3 regions of the Paenibacillus sp. FSL L8-0340 genome follow, and region 2 is predicted to be linked to each of the others. Evidence: riboswitches for the same ligand, from Rfam matches in the RefSeq annotation. Region 2 holds a riboswitch; each other region holds the start of a gene.
What was found. A riboswitch is a leader RNA that binds a small molecule or an ion and turns the genes downstream of it on or off. The one in region 2 is predicted to bind cyclic di-GMP.
Positions count from the first base shown of each region.

Region 1: another riboswitch for cyclic di-GMP. It lies ahead of NST07_RS03185 (transglutaminase-like domain-containing protein); the one in region 2 lies ahead of NST07_RS32450 (FapA family protein).
Region 3: another riboswitch for cyclic di-GMP. It lies ahead of NST07_RS10895 (S-layer homology domain-containing protein); the one in region 2 lies ahead of NST07_RS32450 (FapA family protein).

Region 1 is NZ_CP151967.1:693,211-697,444, forward strand. It holds gene NST07_RS03170 (glycosyltransferase family 2 protein) at 1-416, shown strand, start outside; gene NST07_RS03175 (GtrA family protein) at 406-810, shown strand; gene NST07_RS03180 (class D sortase) at 907-1,518, shown strand; cyclic di-GMP riboswitch class I at 1,596-1,677, shown strand; cyclic di-GMP riboswitch class I at 1,751-1,833, shown strand; gene NST07_RS03185 (transglutaminase-like domain-containing protein) at 1,847-2,653, shown strand; rRNA gene NST07_RS03190 (16S ribosomal RNA) at 3,015-4,234, shown strand, end outside.
Region 2 is NZ_CP151967.1:7,083,107-7,087,340, reverse strand. It holds gene NST07_RS32450 (FapA family protein) at 1-1,812, opposite strand, end outside; cyclic di-GMP riboswitch class I at 1,918-2,010, opposite strand; gene NST07_RS32445 (FUSC family protein) at 2,280-3,383, opposite strand; gene NST07_RS32440 (ABC transporter ATP-binding protein) at 3,696-4,234, shown strand, end outside.
Region 3 is NZ_CP151967.1:2,464,800-2,469,033, reverse strand. It holds gene NST07_RS10895 (S-layer homology domain-containing protein) at 1-1,645, opposite strand, end outside; cyclic di-GMP riboswitch class I at 1,697-1,790, opposite strand; gene NST07_RS10890 (TetR/AcrR family transcriptional regulator) at 2,061-2,741, opposite strand; gene NST07_RS10885 (SDR family oxidoreductase) at 2,970-3,749, shown strand; gene NST07_RS10880 (VOC family protein) at 3,796-4,161, shown strand.

The DNA.
Region 1 (4,234 bases), 1.1 Mb from region 2:
GGCAGACGATGGTGGAATATGTGCGGGAGGAACGTTTTGCAGGTGAAACCAAATACCCGCTGAAGAAAATGATCCGGTTTGCGGTTGACGGCATCACCTCATTTTCACATAAGCCGCTGAAGATAGCCTCATATATAGGCTTCTTTCTCTCCTTCTCCAGTTTTGTGTATCTGTTCTTTGTATTGTTCCAGAGAATCTTTTTCACCTCATGGACGGTTCCGGGCTGGGCTTCCATCGTCGGCGTCAATTTGTTGTTTAACGGCATCGTGCTGATGCTGCTTGGCGTAATAGGTGAATATATTGGACGGATATATGATGAATCCAAGGATAGACCGCTGTATATCGTGCGTGAGACCAAGGGTTACCGGGGTAGAGAGCATGAGGAGCGGCAAGAGGACAATGATTATGGCAGATAGGAAGCTGAATGCGGGATTTGTCCAGTTTTTAAAATTCAATGCTGTAGGCTTACTGAATACGCTGATTGATTTCGCCGTATTTACCTTGCTGCATTCTCTGGGTATGATGAATACCCCGGCACAGATTATTTCTTATAGCGCAGGGACAGCGAACAGTTTCTTTTGGAACAAGAAGGTGACCTTTAAGGATAAGAGTCAGACTAGCAAGGACAGTTTTGACCGTATGCAATTAGTCCGATTCATCATACTGAACCTGGTTGTATTGGGGATATCAGTGCTGCTGATGCATCTGCTAACGGACAAATTTGAAGTTCAGGTGCTGATTTCCAAAGTACTGGTTACGTTTGTTACCGTCATCATCAATTTCTTTGGCAGCCGTAAATGGGTATTTTAAGTAAGATGTTGGGCCGTGGAGTTTCTTTATCTTAAAGATCGGGGGGATTTGATGCGTAAGTTTTCCTATTTGATTATCATTGCAGGAGTTCTAGTTATGCTGTATCCAAAAGCGAGCGAATGGTATAACGACCGGCAGCAAGAAAAGCTGCTGAAGGAGGCTGAACAGGCTTATAGTGAGCTAGCCCCTTCGTCAGAGCCCGATCTGAAAAAGCATTACGCCGAGGTCACTGCACTGCTGGCAGAAGAATCAGCTGGAGATGAACAGGCGCAGGCTAACGAACCGGCAGAGCAGGAAATAGAGGTCGGCGGTAAAGTGACCGGAATTATCACAATCGACAAAATCGATTTGAAATTGCCCATATTGGAAGGGGCGACCAAGGCCAACATGAAGCATGCCGCAGCCCATATGAAGGAAACCGCTCCAATCGGTGAAATAGGCAATGCTGCCATAGCTGCACACAGATCCAGAACTGCAGGGAGATTATTCAACAGACTGAACGAAGTAAAGGTCGGAGATACCATTTCCGTCAAGACAAGCGATCAGGAGTATGAATATGAGGTTTATGATATCTCGATTGTTGAGCCTACGGATGTGTCTGTACTGAACGGGAATAAACAAGATAAAATCCTTACCCTCATTACATGTGATCCTTTGGTAAATCCGACCCATCGGTTGATTATCCATGCGAAAATTATAAAAATTTAAATGAATGAAGTAGAAATCTAGTGATTTAGGTCTTGTAACTAGGCATTAATATGATACTATATAACTATAAAAGCTAAACACGATAACGGCAAACCTATCGAAAGGTAGGGACGCAAAGCTAAAGGGCCTTCCCTGTAAGGATGGCAGCCAGCTACCGAATGAAGAGGCTTTTTTTGTTTGTTCTTAAGATGAATCTAGTATATTCCAATAGTAGTAGGAACAGATAAAGCTTAAACGATAACGGCAAACCTATCGAAAGGTAGGGACGCAAAGCTAAAGGGCCTTCCCGGGTATGGATGGCAGCCAGCTACCGAAAGGGGTTTTATCCATGAAGAAGTTCTATTATATGTTCTTGACCTTGTTCGTCCTGGTTACTTCAGTTCAAGTAAGCACAGCTAATGCTTCCGGCGTAGAGTCGGGCTGGTTAAATACATCGCAATTGAGCCAAGGGGTTGTCCAAGTTTCCTATGATGTTCCCAAAGACAAACGTATCAAGCTCATGATTACCAAAGACAATAAGAGCTACTCTTATAACTTATATGCCTCCAAATCTACAGAAACGTTTCCACTGCAGCAGGGGAATGGCGCTTATAAAGTGTCAGTCTTAGAGAACACCAGCGGCAACAAATATAAAGTGCTTTCTTCCGAAACCGTAGACCTGAGCATGAGTAACACCAACGCCGTATATTTGAGTTCCGTACAGAATGTGAAATGGAATTCTTCCGATAAAGCAGTACTGAAAGCCAAGCAGCTCACGCAAGGGCTGACCACTGATGAAGCAAAGGTACAAGCTATCTATAATTACATCGTGGCGAATGTAAAGTACGACTACACCTTAGCAGCTAATGTTACGCAGGATTATATCCCGAACAACGATAACACACTTGCTAGTAAGAAAGGGATTTGCTACGATTATGCATCTTTGTTCGCCACCATGCTCCGCAGTGAAGGGATTCCGACGAAGCTGGTAATGGGCAATACGAGTTATGTATCTGTATACCATGCCTGGAATGAAGTATTGCTTAACGGCAAATGGGTAACGATCGATACGACAGTGGACGCCGGTTTGGGTAAGAACAAAGAAACAGGCTTCACCAAAGCGTCGAGCAAATATACAGCAGCTAAGATCTACTAATCCTGTAGAATGATGATTACCCTAAGATAACCCGCTTAATATTTAAGCCGGTTATCTTTTTTTGTTTAAGGGGTTGCTTTTTTATATTGATGTGGGGTATTATAGGTAAGCGTTGTTAGAGCGCACCCAAGTAAATAAGAAGTGGCTGAAAAGTTGTTTCAAAAAAAGCTTGCGTTTCTAAATCAAACATGATATATTATAAGAGTTGCTGGTGACGAGATAATCGGCACTGACAACGAGCTTGATCTTTGAAAACTGAACAACGAGTGAGTATGGAAATCACGCAAGTGAGATCCAAAAATTAGAGAATGTAAATTCTCGTCAGATGTTTCAAATTGAGCAATCGCTCTTTCTAAATACCAATTTGGAGAGTTTGATCCTGGCTCAGGACGAACGCTGGCGGCGTGCCTAATACATGCAAGTCGAGCGGAGTTATGAAGGAGCTTGCTCCGGAATAACTTAGCGGCGGACGGGTGAGTAACACGTAGGCAACCTACCTCTTTGACTGGGATAACTACCGGAAACGGTAGCTAATACCGGATAATTCCTTTGTTCACATGGACGAAGGATGAAAGGCGGAGCAATCTGCTACAAGGAGATGGGCCTGCGGCGCATTAGCTAGTTGGTGGGGTAACGGCTCACCAAGGCGACGATGCGTAGCCGACCTGAGAGGGTGAACGGCCACACTGGGACTGAGACACGGCCCAGACTCCTACGGGAGGCAGCAGTAGGGAATCTTCCGCAATGGGCGAAAGCCTGACGGAGCAACGCCGCGTGAGTGATGAAGGTTTTCGGATCGTAAAGCTCTGTTGCCAGGGAAGAACGTCCGGTAGAGTAACTGCTACCGGAGTGACGGTACCTGAGAAGAAAGCCCCGGCTAACTACGTGCCAGCAGCCGCGGTAATACGTAGGGGGCAAGCGTTGTCCGGAATTATTGGGCGTAAAGCGCGCGCAGGCGGCTATTTAAGTCTGGTGTTTAAACCTTGGGCTCAACCTGAGGTCGCACTGGAAACTGGGTGGCTTGAGTACAGAAGAGGAAAGTGGAATTCCACGTGTAGCGGTGAAATGCGTAGATATGTGGAGGAACACCAGTGGCGAAGGCGACTTTCTGGGCTGTAACTGACGCTGAGGCGCGAAAGCGTGGGGAGCAAACAGGATTAGATACCCTGGTAGTCCACGCCGTAAACGATGAGTGCTAGGTGTTAGGGGTTTCGATACCCTTGGTGCCGAAGTTAACACAGTAAGCACTCCGCCTGGGGAGTACGGTCGCAAGACTGAAACTCAAAGGAATTGACGGGGACCCGCACAAGCAGTGGAGTATGTGGTTTAATTCGAAGCAACGCGAAGAACCTTACCAGGTCTTGACATCCCTCTGAATCCACTAGAGATAGTGGCGGCCTTCGGGACAGAGGAGACAGGTGGTGCATGGTTGTCGTCAGCTCGTGTCGTGAGATGTTGGGTTAAGTCCCGCAACGAGCGCAACCCTTGACTTTAGTTGCCAGCAGGTAAGGCTGGGCACTCTAGAGTGACTGCCGGTGACAAACCGGAGGAAGGTGGGGATGACGTCAAATCATCATGCCC
Region 2 (4,234 bases):
CCCGCTGATCTTGGCGGTGTATTCTCCAATCGTAACTTCGCTGTTGCAGATTTTGCGGACTGTAATATTTTTGCCGGCGGTAAGCACTGATTTCTCGGAGGACTGCTTCCCTACAGTCTGTGCGCTGATGGAGCCTGCCGCCTCGACTGTGGAGTCCGTGCATTCCGCTTCGTTCATTACGAAACGGACATTGCCGGAAGAGAACAGCTGGCTGTGCAGAATACCCTCCTTATGAACATGGAGATCTCCGCCGGATTTAATAATGCTATGCTGTGACGAGGCGATGTCGATCCGTGTATTCTCCTCCTGCATCCCGGATATGGCGTCATGCAAATCCTTCAACAGCTTCAGAAAGGTGCTTAGTACAGCATCCGTGAAAAAATCGGTGAACTGCCCCGGGTGCAGGAATACCTCCAGCATATGTCTCAATTGCTTGGTGTCGATAGGATAATCGGGATTCATCCCGGCAATAACCTCCTGGAGATCACTGATCAGGCCGGGGAGATGGTCATATTTGCTTTCCAGCAGCAGCATAACGACCAGACCGTATTTTACGGTTTGCTGGCGTGATTGGACGGTATTCGCCAACTGCTGCGACGCTTTTCTCAGACTGGTCATTTCCTCCATCAAGAGAGCGGAGTACATGCAGAGGCGGTTATGTCTCGCTCCATAATGACCGGAGTACAATTGGCTGCTGACAACCTTGCCCTGGACAAAAATGCTTCCGGTAGCAGTGATTGTCGCATGTGTAACGTCGCCGTATATGTATACATTTCCCAAAGCCTCAAGGATGGTCTGGTTTCCGATATCATTGGTGGCGACCACATCACCCGGGAACATCATTTTGGCGGCTTCGGGGTCCATGTCCCCGGGAACAAGATATGTCTGGGGAAAATCAAAAACCTTGCGGTTCAGACCAGATCCCGTTAAGCGGGGCCTTCCCTGGCGGAGGGAGGCGATCCCGCCGTCCGCCAGCAGGGTTGTACATTCTTTAGTGACCAGCTGAATATCTTGCGGCGGCGGGGAGGGAATAATTCCGCCATACACGTCGATGCCGGGCACTCCCTCTTCTGCAGGCAGCTTACGGGCAATGACCTCTCCCTCCTGGACAAAGGGAACCCTTGGATGGTTCAGGGAATCTGCAGGATCGGCAGTCCGAATGAATTCATATTCCCTGTCCTCGGCAAATAACAGCTCCAGCCGGGCATTTTTGCCGGGAATAGGGGCTTTACCCTCTGCGATGCAGACCGGGAGATAGGTAGGGTTGTTCAGCTCTGCATAAAGAGCCGGAATATTGAGCTCGCGCATAATGGAGCTTTTCTTGAAGCCGGCGATAATCTGGTCCACCGTGAGGGTGGACAGCAGCAGGCCGCAATTTGGTTCCGCCCGGACCGTGACATCTGCTGCAGCCGGGGAGCTGGCGAGCTTCCAGGCGTACTTTTCTGCACGGTAGAGCGTGAAGTAGGCCTTCAGTCTATCTTCGGATACAGTGATCTGATACTGCGGCTTCTCGCAAATCTCCCAGGTGATACGGTCCGTGGGGGTTACCTCCGTAGGATCTGTCACCGTCTTCCGGTTAATATTCAACACCACAGGGTGAACGGAGGAAATGACAGCGGGTTTGCCGCCGGGCAGAGGAGGAGTAATAAATATTTGGTTGTTCTGTACGATAATACGTCCGTTCTTATCCTCATCTCCCTCACGGAGCGGCTTAACCTGCACTGAGGGCAGAGCCGGAAGATCGGGGTTACCGATTGGCGTTGTGGTATGAAATACATGCCCGAATTTTTTCTCGATGATATGCTGTGGCATTACTCTAACCTCGCTTCTTCGTATAATCAATGGTATCTGTACAGAAAAGAGCATCATGGACTATGATAGATTGTCTTCACCTACCGGTACCCAAGTCACATCTCAATTGGCAGCCTGGCGACCATGAATGGATAGTCTCACATTCTTAGGCCCATCGCTTTGCGTCCTGCCCTTTCGGGAAGTTTGCCTTTAAAAAAATAGATCAATGATATACATTCAGCATGAGGTCATTTAATCGACTCAAATCGACAGGGAATGTTCAATACTGGGTTGGTTGCCAATATAATTCTACAAACAAGCTTAATTCTAGTACTTTAGTATTAATTTTTCAACTTAATAATAATAAATCTCTCTGGTATCCCTTTAAAAGGGACGGCTTTGAGTCCAAGCGATATTACAAGCAAAAACGACCCTGCCTTCATCTCAAAGGACAGGGTCGTTTCTGCAAAAAAAGGACGCTCCCAAGCTTATAGCTTGTGGGAGAGCCCTCTTTTGACAAGATGTACGGCGCGCGCGCTTCCGGACCGGACGGAGGCTGGTGCCGGTATAACTGTAGCTGCATAATCGGCCCGTTCAATTTCCTCCAGCACCCGGTTCAGATGGGAGAAGACGGCTCCGAGATCGCGGACTGCTGTCAGCGAGCATTGACCCTGCAGCTCGGAGAACCAGGCAAACTGCAGATCCCGGGCGCGGCGCAGCGCTTCGGGGAGCGAACGGGTGCATTCGGCATCGGATAAAGTTTTGGTTCCATACAGGGCGATGCAGTCTGCGGTTGCCGTTACGACCTCTGTCATCCAGTCAGCTGCCGCATAATGTGCAGGCAGGAGGGAAATCTCCTCAGCGATCTCCTTGACGTAGCGGTGAACCTTCTGCAGATGCGAGGTTGCCTGTGTCAATGACCGCAATCCGCTGCGGCATTGATAATGGGATAACGTATAGTGCAGCTCTTTCTGCTGCTTGTCGCTCTTCGCCAGCAGTTGTCCGGAACGCACCAGCCTCTCCGGAGCCTGCTTAGAACTGCTGCTCTCTGCGGCGAGTCCGGTCAAGGCATCGGCCAGCAGCAGGGTCCCTTCCAGTGCCAGGCGTTTAACCTTGACGAACCCCCCGGGGGGGACGATAATCATATTTATTATTAAGGCAATCAGTACGCCGATTAAGGTCTCCGCGACTCTCCACACGATATAAGGGTCCTGATAAAAGGTCAATGCCAGCACGGAGGTCACACCGACCTGGGAAACGGCTTGAATGTTAATCCGGCAGGCGGTGGCCACACCGATGCCGATCAGCAGCATCAGCAGAATAGACAGTGCCCCCACGTCGAAGAAATGGCCCACGAGCAGGCTGACAATTCCACCGAGCACAACGCCCATCAGACGGTAAATCCCTTTTTCCAGTGAAGCCTTGACGCTTCCTTGGGTGATAAGAATTGCGGCAAGCGGTGCAAAGTATAAATAACTGTCGCCATGCAAGCTGTGAACCGCAAGCCAGGAGAGTGAAGCAGCAATCGTAACGCGTATCATATATAGAGATAATCCGAATTTTTCAAGGCGGTCCTGCAACCCCTCGTTCATGTTAGTCATCTTCTTTCACATCAATAAGAGAACATTTTTAGGTTTTCAGCAATTTTCATTATAGCACTCAAAAACAACAATAACGGGGCATAGTTTTTACGAACTTGTTAAGTTTCTGCGATGCATTTAACATTGTAAGCTATCGCATATATTGCATTAATCCTATATGCTATATATATTGAAGTGTGTCGAAGGAAGGGAGGAATTGTCGCTTATCAGCGCTGAGCATGCCACTTTAGATTGTTCCCTGCGAGAAGCGGGTAAAATAGGTTGTACTACATAAGGTAAGGGAGGTCGTTAGCCATAACTACCCTGGAAGACACTATTATTTCTTTTGACCAGGTTACCAAACAATATGACGATGAAGAAGCCGTGTTAAAAGGAGTCAGCTTCGAGATCGAACGCGGCAAATTCTATACACTGCTGGGACCCTCGGGCTGCGGAAAGACGACAATCCTGCGTCTGATCGCCGGGTTCGCTGAACCAACGGAAGGTTCCATTTATTTGAACGGCAAAATCATCAACCACATTCCCGCCAACGAACGGCAGGTCAATACGGTATTTCAGGACTATGCCTTGTTTCCGCACCTGAACGTATTTGAGAATGTGGCCTTTGGACTGCGGATCAAGAAGCTTAAGAAAGAGGTCATCACGCAAAAGGTGCAGGAGGCGCTGCGCTTCGTCAACCTTGTAGGCTACGATCAGCGGGCCATTAATGAAATGTCCGGCGGACAGAGGCAGCGTGTAGCGATTGCCCGGGCCATCGTCAATGAACCGCAGGTGCTGCTGCTCGATGAGCCTCTTTCGGCACTTGATCTGAAGCTGCGCACGGAAATGCAGTACATTCTGCG
Region 3 (4,234 bases), 2.8 Mb from region 2:
TCATCCCGTTTACAATCCCCCTAGCCCCCAGCACCTCTACTGCTTGCTGCGCCCAGTGGCCTGACATATCTGTGAATTCAGCTCCGCGTAGCATTACCGCATATAGTCCAGAAGCTGTAATTCTGGATTGAACAACGGCGTCTTCCGCCGCAGTCACTCCGCCAATATAGTTCCATATGCCTTTTGCCGGATCGTTGCTATAGATTCCAAGCTTCTCACGGCCTGTCGTCCAAGGCGCTTCCTTCGGGTACCTTACCGTCAGCTTGGCCGGCATCAGGAACGGAGCACTCGCTTGCACCTGCCACGCAGAACCTGCCTTCAGCAGCTTTTTGCCGGTTGCGTCGAGCAGTACTTCTTTCTCCAGCTCAGCTTGGGCCAAGCTTACAGTGGTATTGTCAGGGAAGGTTCCTGCTGAAATCTCCAGCCGTGCCCAGCCATTCAGTACAGACAAAGTACCTCCAGCACTTCCGATAACCTGACTGTCCTTGGCTCCGGTTACTACAGGGGTCTTCACTTCCGGGGTTGAACCCGGGTTCGGATCTGCGCCTGGATTTGGAACTGCACCTGGATTTGAGGTTGTCCCTGGAGTTGGAGTCGTTCCTGGGGTTGGGGTTACCGCTGGACTTGGAGTGGCTCCCGGACTCGGAGGGGTTGATCCTTCCTTCAGGTCAATCGACTCTATGTAGTCATCCTTCTTGCTGTAAAGCAGCTTATCCCCGGTAATGCCGATCAGCTTCGTTCCGGGCTCTATTGCTGGCAGTGATTTCACTGCATATGTAGAAAGGTTCACTTGCTGCAATGTGGCAGCACCGTCCCTCTCCTCTTGAAAAACTGCCTGCCCTTCACCTATCGACATGAAGGCATACTGGGTTCCTCCAGGCTTCATCTCGGTGAGATCCACAGGCAGAGCAGTCAGATCCTTGATATTCAGAATCACATATTTGCTCTCGGAAGACCCATTTTTTTGCTTAAACAGCACATCGCTGCCGTTAAAAACAAACCAGTCCACATAGCTTGCTCCGCCCAGACTAACAAGTGCACGCGTAGCTCCGCTTTTCAAATGGAGCAGACTGAGCCCCCCGTCACGGGCATTCTTATACACCACATTGCCGCCGGCCAGCACCGGGAAACGTCCTTCGCCAAGGTCGGCTTCAACACCCGTAGCCAGATCATGATAGATCATGCTGCCGTAATTTTTGCGCTCGTACCAGACTACACCGGCTCCATCCGTAGTCGGATTGCCATATGTGCCAGACTGTTTGTTAAGCTTTCTTCGGGTACCCGTCTCAAGATCGGCAGTGTAAATATCCCAGTTCAGTGAAGACTCCTGCTCTGTTCCTTTGTCGGCCCACACTGCAACGTTGCCGCTCACATAAGGCGCATCCTTGGCGGATGAACCCGATGTAAGAACAGTGCTGGCACCACTGGCCTGATTCATCGCGTGAACCTGCTTCACCCCATCGGCCCCTGCTTCCAGCCATACGATCCGGTTACCGGATACGTTATAGTCCGTTCTACCCGGATCGGTCCCGGCAGCCAAAACCTGCTTCATGCTAAGGCCGCCGCTAATCAGGCCCACAAGCAAACTCACCGCCACTGCGGAAACAACCATCCGCGAAAACTTCCCTTTCCTAATAAACCTCATTTACTTCTCTCCCCTAGCGCTATTTGTAGGCACGCCAAAAAACCAAGTGCCTTGAGCGGCCCGGCTGTCTTAACATCCTCCTTTGGATGAAGTAGACCCGTGGCTTTGCGTCTCCGACTTTCGTACGGATTTGCCTTTGTTTCAAACTCGGTTTTTCTGTCCCGTTATGGGTATACAAGTGTGACTTTAGATGTACAGGACTCTTTCTTTATCGGAATTTATCCCTATAAAATTAATAAGTCCTAGTTCTCCCTTACTTATATATCTTTTCCTTTTTTCAGAAATAGGCTTCGTTCTTCGGCATTTGTAAAGATTTACAACAAATATAGAAACAAAAAAACGGCATCTCTGCCGTTTAATTGTGTTATAGACTCTCAGGATTCGAACCCAGGACCTATATAAAGGATTTCACTAATTACTCCTGCTTTAAATGCTTGGCTGCGGCTGCAGGTGCAAACAGCGAGTTTGCAAGCAGAGCTACCGTTCCTTTATACACTGCGTGCGACGCTGCGACACTTCCCAAATGTCCTCCTATGTGCAGGTGAATCACTCCGTGAAGAGAGGACCAAATCGTACCTACAATAAATTCCGCATTTGAATCACCGGCGATTAGGCCTTGCTCTTGAGCGCTGACAATCACGGACAACAAGCGCCGCATAGCAGTAACAGTGCCTTTCATACTCTGCTCATCCGGTTTGAAATCGGCAAATGCTCCCCCAAACATCAATTTATAGTAGCTGGTGTAGCGCTGGCCAAATTCCCAATACACTTCTGCCAGATTAATTAAATACTGCTGCAGATCCTCTGACTGTGAAGCACTCTCAAATTCGCTCGAGAGTATTTTGCAGCCCTCCAGATATAATTGCTGGGCTAAACCTTCTTTATTAGCAAACAGACTATAGATGATCTTGGTCGAGCAACCCATCTTCTGAGCTACTTTTCGCACGGTGACAGCTTCCGGCCCTTCTTCCTGAAGAATAAAGGCTGCTGCATCAACTACGAGTTGACGAAGACTAGCTGTGTTCTGTAAGCGGGCTTCCTGGTAGGTTGTCAGCTTTCTATTGCTTGCGTCAGCAAAATTATTAGGTTCATTCAACTTAATCGCCTTCTTTATTTATGTTGTTATTCTCGGGAAACGCAGTTTCCAATCATATACCACGCATTCTATACAGTCGATTCCACAAAGTCAATCATACATACACATATCTTCTTGCAAATTTTTAAAAAAGAAGGTTTGACTTTCTCCAGCCAGCGGGTTACTATGATTTCAACAGGAAACAACGTTTCCTAACGAATACATCGTTTTAATAGGAGGAATAATTTTATGAATATTCAAGGAAAATGGTCGCTAGTCACGGGTGCCTCTTCCGGTATTGGCGAACAATTCGCAATACAGCTGGCTAAACAAGGAAGTCATCTGGTTCTCGTAGCCAGATCTAAGAACAAACTCGATGACTTGGCAGCGGAGCTCGAAAGAAGCTATAACATCAAGGTCAAAGTCATAGCTATGGATCTTACGGAAGCAAGTGCACCAAGCGAATTGTTCCAGCAATGCCAGCTGTTGAAACTTGAGATTGAGCTGCTGGTCAATAATGCCGGATTTGCCACTCATGGGAGGTTCGAGCAAATCTCAGGCCAGCGGCAGCATGAGGAGATTATGTTGAATGTTGCTGCCGTCGTAAATATGACTCATTTATTCTTGCCGGATATGCTGCGCAGAAGCTCTGGTACTGTGATCAATGTATCGTCCACCGCAGGATTTCAGCCGCTCCCCTATATGGCTGTGTATGGGGCAACCAAAGCTTTTGTCTTGTCCTTTACAGACGCATTATGGTGGGAGAATCGTGACCGTGGAGTCCAGTTCTTTGCACTTTGCCCCGGTTCTACAGATACAGCTTTCTTCACCGTCGTGGGGACGGAGGATGCTTCAGTCGGGAAGAAAGCAACTCCACAGCAGGTAGTTGAGACTGCGCTGCGCTCACTCGCGAAAAAGAAGATATACACTGTTCCAGGCTCGCAAAATTACCTCGGAGCACAGTTGTCCAGATTCGTTACCCGAAAGCAGAGTCTGCGGATTGTTGGAAACATGCTTGCCCCAAAATAGCGTATAATGAACAAAATAGAAAATTCACAGAAAGGGGGTAGGATACATGATATTGAGCATGAATTGGATTACACTCAGGGTGCGGGATCTGGAGGCATCCCTTAATTTTTATCACAGCATTCTGGGACTTCCGATTGACCGCAGATTCGAAAGCAGAGGAAGACAGATTGTAATGTTAGGCACGGAGGGGCAGCCCAAGATCGAGCTTATTCAGGGAAGCGACCCGGCTCTGAAGCCGGAATGCGGTGTGTCCATTGGGTTCGAGGTGGCGTCACTGGATGAGGCGATAGAGAGTTTCAAAAGCCAGGGTATCCCGGTAGCGCGTGGTCCGATCACGCCGAATCCACGCATATCATTCTTTTATGTACTGGATCCGGACGGTTTCGAGGTACAGATTGCAGCGCACAGCTAAGCCAGTGTTTTCGTCTTTTCACTATGGAGCAGAAGCAATAAAGCTGCACCCCGTCACAAGATTCATAAATTAC